One region of the Tardiphaga sp. vice304 genome, then DNA from elsewhere that is predicted to be linked to it. Evidence: riboswitches for the same ligand, from Rfam matches in the RefSeq annotation. Region 1 holds a riboswitch; each other region holds the start of a gene.
What was found. A riboswitch is a leader RNA that binds a small molecule or an ion and turns the genes downstream of it on or off. The one in region 1 is predicted to bind cobalamin.
Positions count from the first base shown of each region.

Region 2: another riboswitch for cobalamin. It lies ahead of FNL56_RS21255 (TonB-dependent receptor plug domain-containing protein); the one in region 1 lies ahead of FNL56_RS02820 (TonB-dependent receptor).
Region 3: another riboswitch for cobalamin. It lies ahead of FNL56_RS21310 (DUF1636 domain-containing protein); the one in region 1 lies ahead of FNL56_RS02820 (TonB-dependent receptor).

Region 1 is NZ_CP041402.1:606,343-610,314, forward strand. Features, by position in the region: gene FNL56_RS02820 (TonB-dependent receptor) at 1-1,082, opposite strand, end outside; cobalamin riboswitch at 1,114-1,322, opposite strand; gene FNL56_RS02825 (alkaline phosphatase D family protein) at 1,504-3,057, shown strand; gene typA (translational GTPase TypA) at 3,286-3,972, shown strand, end outside.
Region 2 is NZ_CP041402.1:4,461,246-4,465,217, reverse strand. Features, by position in the region: gene FNL56_RS21260 (FecCD family ABC transporter permease) at 1-239, opposite strand, end outside; gene FNL56_RS21255 (TonB-dependent receptor plug domain-containing protein) at 233-2,188, opposite strand; cobalamin riboswitch at 2,222-2,423, opposite strand; gene FNL56_RS21250 (TetR/AcrR family transcriptional regulator) at 2,482-3,075, opposite strand; gene FNL56_RS21245 (efflux RND transporter periplasmic adaptor subunit) at 3,258-3,972, shown strand, end outside.
Region 3 is NZ_CP041402.1:4,475,885-4,479,856, forward strand. Features, by position in the region: gene cobW (cobalamin biosynthesis protein CobW) at 39-1,049, opposite strand; gene cobU (bifunctional adenosylcobinamide kinase/adenosylcobinamide-phosphate guanylyltransferase) at 1,053-1,580, opposite strand; gene FNL56_RS21310 (DUF1636 domain-containing protein) at 1,577-2,029, opposite strand; cobalamin riboswitch at 2,141-2,336, opposite strand; gene cobT (nicotinate-nucleotide--dimethylbenzimidazole phosphoribosyltransferase) at 2,416-3,471, shown strand; gene FNL56_RS21320 (adenosylcobinamide-GDP ribazoletransferase) at 3,471-3,972, shown strand, end outside.

The DNA of each region.
Region 1 (3,972 bases):
AAGCGGATGGTGCTGTCGCCAACATTGTAGTTCTTGAAGCGCAGGCGTTCGTCGAACTGGCCATTGATCAACGGCGTGCCGAAATAGCGCGACGGGTTGCGATCGCCGTAATCCGTGGAGAGCGTCCAGACGATGTCCTCGGTCTGCTTGATCTGTACCGCCGCGTGGATGGCGACATTCGAATTGTTGTCGCGGTCGACCCAGCCGTCCGACATGTTGCCGGTGGCTGTAAGGCGGTAGGCGACGTCCTTGTTGATCGGGCCGCCCGAGTCCACCGCGATGCGGCGCGTCAAATTGCTGTCGAACGAGATTTCGGCCTGGTTGCGCGGGATCCACGACGGCATCTTGGAGATCACGTTGATGGCGCCGCCGATCGCGCCCTCGCCATACATCACCGATGCCGGGCCGCGCAGCACCTCGATATGCTCGGCCGACCAGGTATCGAACGGGAAGGTGACGGTGCCCGATCCGACATAAAGACGCGTGCCGTCATACAGCGTCTTCACCGAATCGACGCCGGTGAAGCCGCGGCTGCTGAAGGCGACGCCGCCATTGCCGGGCTCTCCGATCGCCGTGATGCCGGTGGCGTTCTGCGTGACCGCGTCGAGCAGGTTCTGCTGGCCGCGTTCGGCCAAGGTCTCGGAAGTAATGATCTCGACGCTGGCCGGGGTCTGCAGCCGCGTCAAATTGAGCCGGCTGCCGGTCGAGGTCGTGCCGGTGAGGTTCAGTGTCGGCGCGGCGAAGCCGGCCGGCCCGCGCGGCGCCTCGACGGGCGCGGCGTTTGTCGCCGCCGAACGGTTGGACCGCGATCGCGTGGCGCGGACGGGGGTGCCGGTGGCGGCGCGACGTTTTGCGGCGGCGGCGGGCGATTGCACCACGACGGGATCGAGCGATTGGGTCGGAGGAGAGCTTTGCGCCCAGCCCGCGGCAGGCACCAGCAGGCAGGAAAACGCGACGGAATACAGGAAAGGATGGCATCGACTGGATGCAGAACGGGCGGAGATCATGATCGACTCGCGGTTACGTGGCACGTCACCGCGAACGAGGTCGATCCATACTTCCAGGGAAATACGGCTCGACACCCACCAGGACACCCCGCCCAATGCGCTTCGCGTGTGACCACGACTGGCGGCAGGTCTCCTGGCTCGCGGGTCAATGCCTGTCACCGCCTTCCCAGACCGCGAGGTCCAGTGGCTGATGGCGAAAGGCTCGCCGCTTACAGTTGCGGGGGCAGCCGCGGAATCGGGACTCGGTCCGAAGAACTCCGCCCTCACCGCATTCCCTTTTGATCCCCGAGGGGAACCGTCTCGATCACGATAGGGTGAGCGATCGATACGAGTCAACGCGCTTGGCGGGCAGCACTGCCCAGCGAACGCGATTGCCGGCCGGCGTTGCCGCAACGCCATGCAAACTCCGGCGACCGCAGCTCGGCCCCCTGTCACAGCCACGTCAATCAACTTCCCTAGAGCCGTTCTCATCAGAGCCTTGCGTCAGGAGTTCGGCATGACCATTCGCCTTTCGCGCCGCCGCTTTCTCTCCACCGCCGCGGCAACCGGCGCATCGCTGGTCGCGATGCCCTATCTCAGCCGCGCCGCCGATCGGCCGATCGTGTCGCATGGTGTGCAGTCCGGCGACATCGGAATGGATAGCGGCATGATCTGGTCGCGCGCCGACCGCGCCGCGCAGATGATGGTCGAGGTCTCCACCACGGAGTCCTTCAAGAACGTTCGCGCGCTGCCGCCGATCGCGGCTCTGCCGGAAAGCGACTTCGCCGCAAAACTACTGCTCGACAATCTGCCGGCCGGGCAGGACATTTTCTACCGCGTCAACTTCCGCGACCTGTCGCACACCGACATCGTCGGCGAGCCCGTCATTGGCCGCTTCCGTACCGCGCCGGCCGACATGCGCGACGTTTCTTTCGTCTGGGGCGGCGACGTGGCAGGTCAGGGCTTTGGCATCAATGCCGAGGACGGCGGCATGAGAACCTTCGCTACCATGCGCAAGCATAGCCCGGATTTCCTGATCCATTCCGGCGATACCATCTATGCCGACGGCGTCATCACCGCAGAGACCAAACTGCGCGATGGCAAGGTCTGGAACAACACCACGACCGTTCCGGAAAAAGCCAAGGTCGCCGAAACGCTTGATGAATTCCGTGCCGCGCACAAATACAATCTGCTCGATGAGCATGTCCGCGCTTTCAACGCGGCGGTCCCGGTGTTCGGCCAGTGGGACGATCACGAGGTCACCAACAACTGGTCGCTGTCGAAGCAATTGTCGGATTCTTACAAGGTCCGCGACATCTCGCTGCTCGCCGCGCGTGGCGCCCGCGCCTTTCACGAGATGTATCCGATCCGCGCAAACCCGACCGAGCCCGGCCGGGTCTACCGCACGCTGAACTATGGCCCGCAACTCGACGTCTTCATGCTCGACGAGCGCAGCTATCGCGGTCCCAACGGCCCGAACCTGCAGGACAGCTATGGGCCGGATGCGTATTTCATCGGACCGGAGCAGATGGCCTGGCTGAAGCGCGCCTTGCTGGCCTCGAAGGCGACGTGGAAAGTGATCGCCTCCGACATGCCGATCGGCATCATCGTCGAGAACGATGCGGTGAATCACACCGGCTCCGAGGCAATCGCGCAGGGCGACGGCCCGGCGCGCGGCCGCGAACTGGAGATCGCCGACATCCTGCGCTTCATCAAGACGGCAGGGATCGTCAACACGGTGTGGCTTACGGCCGACGTGCACTACACCGCAGCCCACTACTACAGCCCCGAGAAGGCCCAGTTCCAGGATTTCGAGCCGTTCTGGCAGTTCGTTTCCGGCCCGTTCCACGCCGGTACTTTCGGGCCCGGCGCAATGGACAATACCTTCGGTCCGGAGGTGAAATTCGTGAAGGCGCCGGGTCCGGGCCAGCAGAACCTGCCGCCCTCGGCCGGGATGCAGTTCTTCGGACACGTCAAAATCGACGGCCAAACCGGCCAAATGACCGTGACTCTGCGTGATCGGGACGATACGGCGCTGTGGGCGACCGTTCTGGACCCGAAAATCACGTAACGGAACAGTGGATTTGCTTGTTTTCCGGCGCGTTCTGACTATATTGCGCCGCAACGCGTCCGAGTACCCGGCCCCTTCTGGCCGGGTTTGCTTTTGGAGGGATTGCCCCAGCGCGTTTTCAGACGAGGCAGAACCGACGACGCGGGAGCGTGAGGCTTGAAGCCGTTTGTCGAACTTGTCTTGTTGAACCGCTCCGGGCACCCAGACCGTAAAACCAGAAGAAGACCTATGAACCTTCGCAACATTGCTATCATCGCCCACGTTGACCACGGCAAGACGACGCTGGTGGACAAGCTGCTGCAGCAGTCCGGCACCTACCGCGACAACCAGCGCCAGGTTGAGCGCGCGATGGATTCGAACGACATCGAAAAAGAGCGCGGCATCACCATTCTCGCCAAGTGCACTTCGGTGCATTGGGAAGATGTCCAGATCAATATCGTCGACACCCCGGGCCATGCCGATTTCGGCGGCGAAGTCGAGCGCATCCTGTCGATGGTCGACGGTGTGATCGTGCTCGTCGACGCCGCGGAAGGCCCGATGCCGCAGACCAAGTTCGTGGTCGGCAAGGCGCTCAAGCTCGGCCTTCGCCCGATCGTCGCGATCAACAAGGTCGATCGCTCGGACGCGCGCATCACCGAAGTCGTGAACGAAGTGTTCGACCTGTTCGCCGCACTCGATGCCACCGACGACCAGCTCGACTTCCCGATCCTGTACGGGTCCGGTCGCAACGGCTGGATGGCCGACAGCCCGGACGCCTCGCATGACGTCGGCATGAAGCCGCTGTTCGATCTCGTCATCAAGCACGTTCCGCCGCCGGTGGTGGAAGAAGGCCCGTTCCGCATGCTCGGCACGATCCTCGAGGCCAACCCCTATCTCGGCCGCATCATCACCGGCCGCATCTCGTCCGGCTCGGTG
Region 2 (3,972 bases), 1.9 Mb from region 1:
GCACCGGACAGGCCGAGAATGGCGCCGATAGCGAGGGCCAGAATGGCGCGGGGCAGGCGGATCTCGCGCACGATGGTCTGCTGCACGTCGCTGCCGCCACCGAACAGCGCGTCGAGCACGGTGAGCGGCGACATTTTTACGGGGCCGGTGCCGAGCGAGCCCAGCGCCAGCAGCACGACGAGCCCGAGGAGGGCGATGGTAACAAAAGTCCGGCGCTGCGGAGAAATCGACGTCACCATGTGGCGTTGAGCCCGGCATAGGCGGCGGGACCCGTGGTGCCGAAGTTCAGCACTTCCTGATAGCGTTCGTTGAGCAGGTTCTCGCCGCGGGAAAACACCTTCCAGTTCGCGTCGAGCCGGTACTCGCTGTAGAGGTCGACGCGGGTATAGGCATCGACCTGGCCGACCTGGTTGGCGCTGGAAAAGCGCTTCGACACGGTGGTGACGCGCGGCTCGATCATCCATTTGTCCGTTGGCGTGATAGTCAGTGCGAAGCGCGCGAAATTCTTCGGCCGCCGCGCCAGCACTGCGCCGGTGGATAGGTCCGTGGCGTGAAGATAGGTGTAGGCGGCGTTGAACTTCATCAGGCCGGGCAACAGGATGACATCGGCGCCGACCTCCAGCCCGCTGGTTTCGGCGCGCGCGACGTTGACATAGTAACCGTTCGGCCGCGAGGCGTCGCTGACAAAGTTGATCAGATTGTTGAGGTCGTTGGCGAAGCCGGTAACGGAGAGAACCACCCGGCCGCCGAGCAGGCTCTGGTCGATGCCGGCGTCATAGCCGAAGCTGGTTTCTGGCGTCAGCGACGTGTTGCCATACTGCCGGTCGTAAAGCTGGAACAGGGTCGGCGCCTTGGCGCCGGTGCCGGCGCTGGCGTGGAATTTGGTGCCGGTCTCGCGGATCGCATAGGCCGCGGTCGCGCGCCAGGTCTCGAAGCGGGCGACATCCACCACATCGTCGACCCGGCCGCCCAGCGAGACGGTGAGCCGTTCGCCGATCGGCACCGACCACAGCGCGAACAGCGAGTTGGTATCCTGACGTCTGTCGAGGGCCGGCGTCTGCGCGCCGGGGATCGGCAGGAGGGCCGTGGTGGAGGTCTGCGCGGTCTCGGCCTGCGTCTTGGCGCCGGCGATCAGCGTGCCGAAGGCGCCGAGCTTCAGCGTCGCCTGGTACTCTGCGCCCAGGCTGTTGCCATTGTAGTCGGAGATCGTCGAGGTCGTATTTCGTGGCAACGTGTTGGTGCGGTAGGTCACGTCGTTGAACGAACGCTCGGTGTGGGTGTTCGACACGGTGACGGCGTGCGTGAGTACCCCGCCGAATGAGTCGATGGTCGCTCGCCCGTAGATGGTTTCCAGCAGCCGCGTCGCGGCGGATGGCGTGTCGGGAAACGTGCCGCTAGCGGCATCATAGGCCGAGCGGGTGAACGACGAGACGATGCCGGATTCCAGCCGGAGGCCTTCGCCGGCATCATAGCCGAGGCGGGCCGAGCCGCCGACGCGGTCAAAGCTGTCGCTCTCCATATTGGGGAAGCGCGCTTCGAGTGCGGGGATGCGATAGCCGTAGCGCGAGAAGCCGTTGCTGTGCTGGCCGCCGCCGGTGAAGGCGTAGGACCATGGCCCGCTCGAGCCGGTCAGCGAGCCCTGGGTCACTGCGGTCCCGTAGCTGCCGGCCTCGGTGCGGACATTGACCTGCGCGGGCCCGGCGCCTTTTCTGGTGATGATGTTGATGACGCCGGTCATGGCGTCGGAGCCGTACAGCGCGCTCTGCGGTCCTTTCAGCACCTCGATGCGTTCGACGGCAGAGGGCGTGAACATCGCGAATTCGAAATCGCCGGAGGCAGCGGTGGGATCGTTGACGCGGATGCCGTCGATCATCACCAGCGCCTGGCCGCTGTTGCCGCCGCGGATGCGTACATTGGCGGTGCCGCCGGGGCCGCCATTCTCGGAGATGTCGAGACCCGGCACGGTGCGCAGTGCATCGACCAGCGAGCCCGGATTGCTGGTGGCAATGGTCTCGCCGGAGACGACACTGATCGAACTGCCGGTCTGGCTGAGCGGCACCGGGGTGCGATCGGCGGTGACCACGAGTTCGGGGAGCTGTTGCGAGTTCGACTGCGCGCGCGCGGCACTGGTGCCGGCGCAGAATGCCAATATAGCTGCCGTGCCGGCAGCAAGATTCCGGATAGCCATCGATAACCCCTTCCGTCGACCCACCGTCGAACGAGTTGAAACTCGTCAGCGGCCGGTCTCCTGGCTCGCGGTCGTCTCTCGATCCGCCTTCCCAGACCTGCTCAGGTCCAGTGGCGTCGTGGATCGAAAATGGCCGCTTACAGTTGCGGGGGCAGCCGCGGAATAGGGGAGTAATCCCCGCACCGCATTCCCGTTTCACCTCCTTGCGGGAGGCACCGATGACGGATCACAGGAAGCACAGCGCCGGGAAGCGTGCAACCGTCCAGGTCGAAGGCGCTCAGTGTCAAAGGCGCTCAGACCGGCGGCCAGCTGCGCATCGTCATGTCGGCGATGCGGCGCAACTGCGCGTGGTCGGCGCCGCCGGCGGCCTGCACCGCCATGCCCTGCAGCATCGCGGAAATGTAGCGCGCCAGATCGGCGGCGTCGGCGCCCTCCGGCAGATCGCCTTCGGCGAGCGCGCGCGCAAAGCGCTGGCGCAAATCGCTTTCGCCCTTGGCGCGGCGGGCCATCAATTCCTGCTTGATCGTCTCGGCGGCGTCGCCGCAGCTCAGCGCGCCCTGCACGGCAAGGCAGCCCGGCGGGTGCGCGGGGTTGGTTAGCGCGTCGGCGGCCTCGTACAACACATGCGAGACGACCTCGCGCGCCGTCGGCTTGGTCAGCGCGACCTGGAAATAGCCGCCGGGGCCATCGACATAGCGGTCGAGCGCCTTGCGAAACAGCTCTTCCTTGTTGCCGAAGGCGGCATACAGGCTGGGCTTGGTGATGCCCATCGCCTCGGTCAGGTCGGCCATCGACGCGCCCTCATAGCCCTTGCGCCAGAAAACCTGCAGGGCGAGGTCGAGTGCCTGTTCGCAACTGAATTCGCGCGGGCGGCCCATGATGGCCATGTGACGATGCCTCCAGAATAGATCTAACGAGTTTCGTACCTTTCGTTAGATATGTCTCTTGACAGCGGAAGTCGATCCCCCATCTATACCGAACGTTACGGATGTGTGCGGTGCAGCATAGCGCCAAGTCATCTTACCCGAATACCGGGCTCAAACGAGTCCAAGGCTTGATGGGATTCGCCATGACCCAGAATATCGCCCGCAAGATCCTGATCGGCACCGGGATCGCCCTGGTCGCCGTGACCATCGGCGGCAGCGCCGCGCTGATCAATCTGTCCAGCTATGCGGCGCAGGCGGAGACCGCCGCGGCTGTTCCGCCTGCCGTGTCGGCCTCCGTCGCCGTGGTCGCCGCCCGCGCGACGGCCCCCTCCGACGCGTTTTCCGGCCGGCTCGAGGCCGTGGAGCGGGTCGAGATACGCTCCCGCGTCGCCGGCGCAATCCAGGAAATTCACTTTCGCGAGGGCGCGCTGGTCAAGAAGGGCGACCTCCTGGTGCTGATCGACCCCGGCCTCTTCGCCGCCGACGTGGCGCGGGCCGACGGCCAGGTCGCCGCCGCCCGCGCCCGGCTGGTGCTGACCAAGAACGAATTCGACCGCGGCCAGCAGCTCAACGATTCGCGCTGGATCTCGCAGAAGGACCTCGACAGCCGCATCAACGGTTTTCGCGAGGCGGAGGCCAACCTGAAGGCGGCTGAAGCCGCGCTGCAGACCGCCAGGCTCAATCTCGGCTATACCGAGATCCGTGCGCCGGTTGCCGGCCGCGTCGGCAAGATCGAAACCACCGTGGGAAATCTGATCGCGGCAGGGCCCGGCGCGGAGGTGCTGACCACGCTGGTGTCGATCAATCCGATCTATGCCAGCTTCAACGCCGACGAGCAGGTGGTGACGCGCGCGCTGA
Region 3 (3,972 bases), 1.9 Mb from region 1:
GCGCCACCCTCCCCGCAATGGGGAGGGTGGCGACAGCGCTACGCCAACGCCCTTCGCACCGCGTCGCCGTCAAATCCCTTTAGCCCGATCACCACCAGATGCTCGGCCTGCTTCACGTCGGGGCGCGCGAAGGCCAGCTCGACGCGGCTGCCGACGGCCTGCACGACGATCGGCGCAGCCTTGTCGGCGATCCGCGCGTGGCCCTTGACGCGCAATACGCCCTCGAAGCCTAAAGCCTCGCTGACGCGCGCGCGCATCGCATCGACGCTCGCTGCGGCCGAGGGCAACACCACGATGCTGTCGAAATCATCGTGGTCGTGCTCTTCCTCCTCGCCGTGATGGCCGGCGCGCGCCGCCATGTCGTCCTCAGCGGCGGCGTTGAGGCCGATCAGCACCGCGGGCGCAAGCTCGCCCTTCGAGCGCACGATGGTGACGCCGGGCCGCAGCACAGCTTTCAGCTTGGTCTCGATCTCAACGAGCTGCTCGGCCGTTACCAGATCGCTCTTCGACAGCACGACGAGATCGGCGCAAGCAAGTTGGTCCTCGAACACTTCCTCGATCGGATCATCATGCTCGATGCCTTCGTCGGCAGCGCGTTGAGCGGCGACCGCATCCTCATCCAGCGTGACGCGGCCTTCCGATAGCGCCAGCGCATCGACCACGGTGACGACGCCGTCGACGGTGGCGCGGGTCTTCACCGCCGGCCAGGCAAAGGCCTTCAGCAGCGGCTGCGGCAAAGCGAGGCCCGATGTCTCGATCACAATCGCATCCAGCGGGATGTCGCGCGACAGCAATTTGTCCATGGTCGGGATGAAATCGTCGGCCACGGTGCAGCAGATGCAGCCATTGGTGAGTTCGACGATATCGCCAGGCGCGCAGGCATTGGCCGCGCATTCCTCGACGAGGCCACCGTCGAAGCCGGCATCGCCGAATTCATTGACGATCACGGCGATGCGGCGGCCGTCGGCCTGCGTCAGCAAGGATCGCAGCAGCGTGGTCTTGCCGGCGCCGAGAAAGCCGGTGAGGACGGTAACGGGAACGCGGGACATGAATTACTCCTGGGAATTTTTCAGCCAGAGCGGAAGCCCGGCTGCGATGAAGGCGACTTGCGGCACGGCCGCTGCGACGATCTGGTTGAGCCGGCCCTGGGCGTCGCGGAAGGCGCGGCCGAGCGGCGTCTCCGGTACCAGGCCCATGCCGACTTCGTTGGAGACGAACACGATCGGATAGCGCGCCACGCCGAGAAAGCGCACCAGCCGGCGCGCTTCGACTTCCGGGTCGCGGTCGGCGAACATCAGGTTGGACAGCCACAGCGTCAGGCAATCGACCAGCACGGCGCGGCCGCGCGTCGCCTCGCGGGTCAGCGCATCGATCAGCGCCAGCGGTTCCTCGACGGTAATCCAGCCGTCGCCGCGCTGCTTGCGGTGCTGCGCGATACGCGCGGCCATCTCGTCATCGCCGGGCGTCGCCGTGGCAAGGTACACGCGGGTAAAATTGCTGTCGTGGATCAGCGCCTCGGCAAAGGCCGACTTGCCCGACCGCGCGCCGCCCAGCACCAGTGTGGTGACCAGCGCGCTCATTTCGGCGCGCGCCCGTCATCGGGCGACCAGCGCATCGGCGGCACCCGTGCCACCATGCCCTTGCGCAGCACGTCGGCGCGCTCGCGCCACGGCACCAGGCCGTAGTCGGATTTCTGGTAGGACTGCACGAAGGACAAGAGCGCCGCGGTGCCGGTTTCGGTCTGCAGGTCGCCGAACAGGAAAGTGTAGCCGTCCGGACTGGTGACGGCGACCGTCGCCGGCCGCTTGCAGACACCGAGGCACTGCACCGGCCGCACCATCACGCGGGCCTCCGTCTCGCCCAAGGCCGCCTTCACGGCGTCGAACATTTCCGGGCCGATCACCGCGTTGCCGTCGGCAGATTTGCAGGTGATACAAACGCTGACCACGACGCAACCGGCCGGCGCATGTGCGCGCGGCGGTTCGGCCAGCAAGGTTTCGCCAAAAATATCGGCGGGGTCGCGATCCATCATAGGCTCACCATCGTGCCCTCAAAGGGGCCGCGAGCTTTGTTGGGTCGCGTCGACGGCATGACCGTCAACTCGCTCCCGTCCGGTGCACCCCGCCCCGACGACGCCTCCAAAGCACAGTTTTCGATGGCAGGTCTCCTGGCTCGCGGGTCATTGCCCTCATCCGCCTTCCCGGGACATTCCCAGTGGCACCGGCGAGGACTCGTCGCTTACAGTTGCGGGGGCAGCGCCGGAGTAGAGCGCGAACGCCCGCACCGGCTTCCCTATTCACCTTCCACGCGGAAGGACCATCATTCGCAACGCTACCGGGCGAGGTCGTTGGGGTCAACCTTGGTTGACCTGCCGGCCGGTGTTGCGTCAGGTGGGTCGCGTAAAGGAACAGAATGATGACCGCCGATTCCCAGCCTGTCTGGCAGCCCCCCGCCATTGCCGCCCTCGATCCGGCGACTGAGGCCGGGATCCGCGCGCGAATCGACGGCAAGGCCAAGCCGCCGGGATCGCTCGGGCGAATCGAGGAACTCGCGCTGCAGCTCGGCCAGATCCGGCATCCCGGCGAGCCGCGCGGCGACAATGCGGTGCTGCTGATTTTCGCCGCGGATCACGGGCTGGTCGAGGAAGGCGTCTCGCAATTTCCCGCTGCGGTGACGGTCGGGATGGTGATGACCTATCTGGCCGGCCGCGCCACCGCCAATGCCTTCGCCACCGCCAGCCGGGTCGAGATCCGCGTCGTCGATTCCGGCGTCGCGGCCGAGTTGCCGCATCACCCACAGTTGATCGACGCCAAGATCCGCCTGGGTACGGCCAATGCCGCGCGCGAGCCGGCGATGACGGCCCAGGAGGCGGCCGACGCGCTGACGCGCGGCGCCCGCATCGCGGTCGGCGAGATCAGGAACGGCGCCGACATCGTCGCGCTGGGCGAGATGGGAATCGGCAACACCGCCTCCTCCGCGCTGCTGCTGCATCGCCTGGCGCCGGCCGACCTTGACGACTGCATCGGCGTCGGCGCCGGACAAGACGATATCGGCATGGCACGCAAGCGCGCCGCTATCCACAAGGCCGCGGCGCGCAGCCAGGCCACCGCGCCGCTCGACGTGCTCAGCGAGTTCGGCGGGCTGGAGATCGCCATGCTGGCCGGCGCGGTGCTGGGTGCGGCGTCGCAGCGCCGCCCGGTGATCGTCGATGGCTTCATCACCACCGCGGCGGCGCTGCTGGCGATCCGGCTGTGCCCGGAAGCGCGCGGCTATTGCGTGTTCGCGCACCGCTCGGCCGAACGCGGCCACGACATCGCGCTGGCGGCGCTGGACGCGACGCCGCTGCTCGACCTCGGCCTGCGGCTCGGCGAGGGCACCGGCGCGATGCTGGCGGTGCCATTGGTGCGCGCGGCGGCACGGCTGATCACCGATGTCGCCGATCTCCAGGACGTGCTCGCAGGAAACATCTGATGCGCCTGCCCGACTCGCTGCTCGACGCGATCCGGTTTCTCACCATCGTGCGGGTGCGCGACACCGCGAGCGCGACGGCGCCGGACTGGCTGGCGCGGGCGATGAAGTATTTTCCCGTGGTCGGCTTGGGCATCGGCCTTGTATCGGCGCTGATACTGCTGATCGCCAACGAGTTTGTCAGCCCGGTGATCGCCGCCCTGCTCGCAATCTCCGCCAGCATCATTCTCACCAGCGCACTGCACGAGGACGGCCTTGCCGACACCGCCGACGCGTTCGGCGGCGGCTGGACGATCGAGAAGCGGATGGCGATCATGAAAGACAGCCGGATCGGCAGCTACGGCGCGCTGGCGCTCGGCCTTGGCGTCGCGCTGCGCGTCGCGGCGATTTCCGACATGCCGATGTGGGCGGGTCCGGCAGCGCTGATCGCAGCCCATGCGGCGGCGCGCGCGGCGCCGGCCTTCGTAATGAACCGCCTGCGCTATGCCGGCAACACCGCGGCGA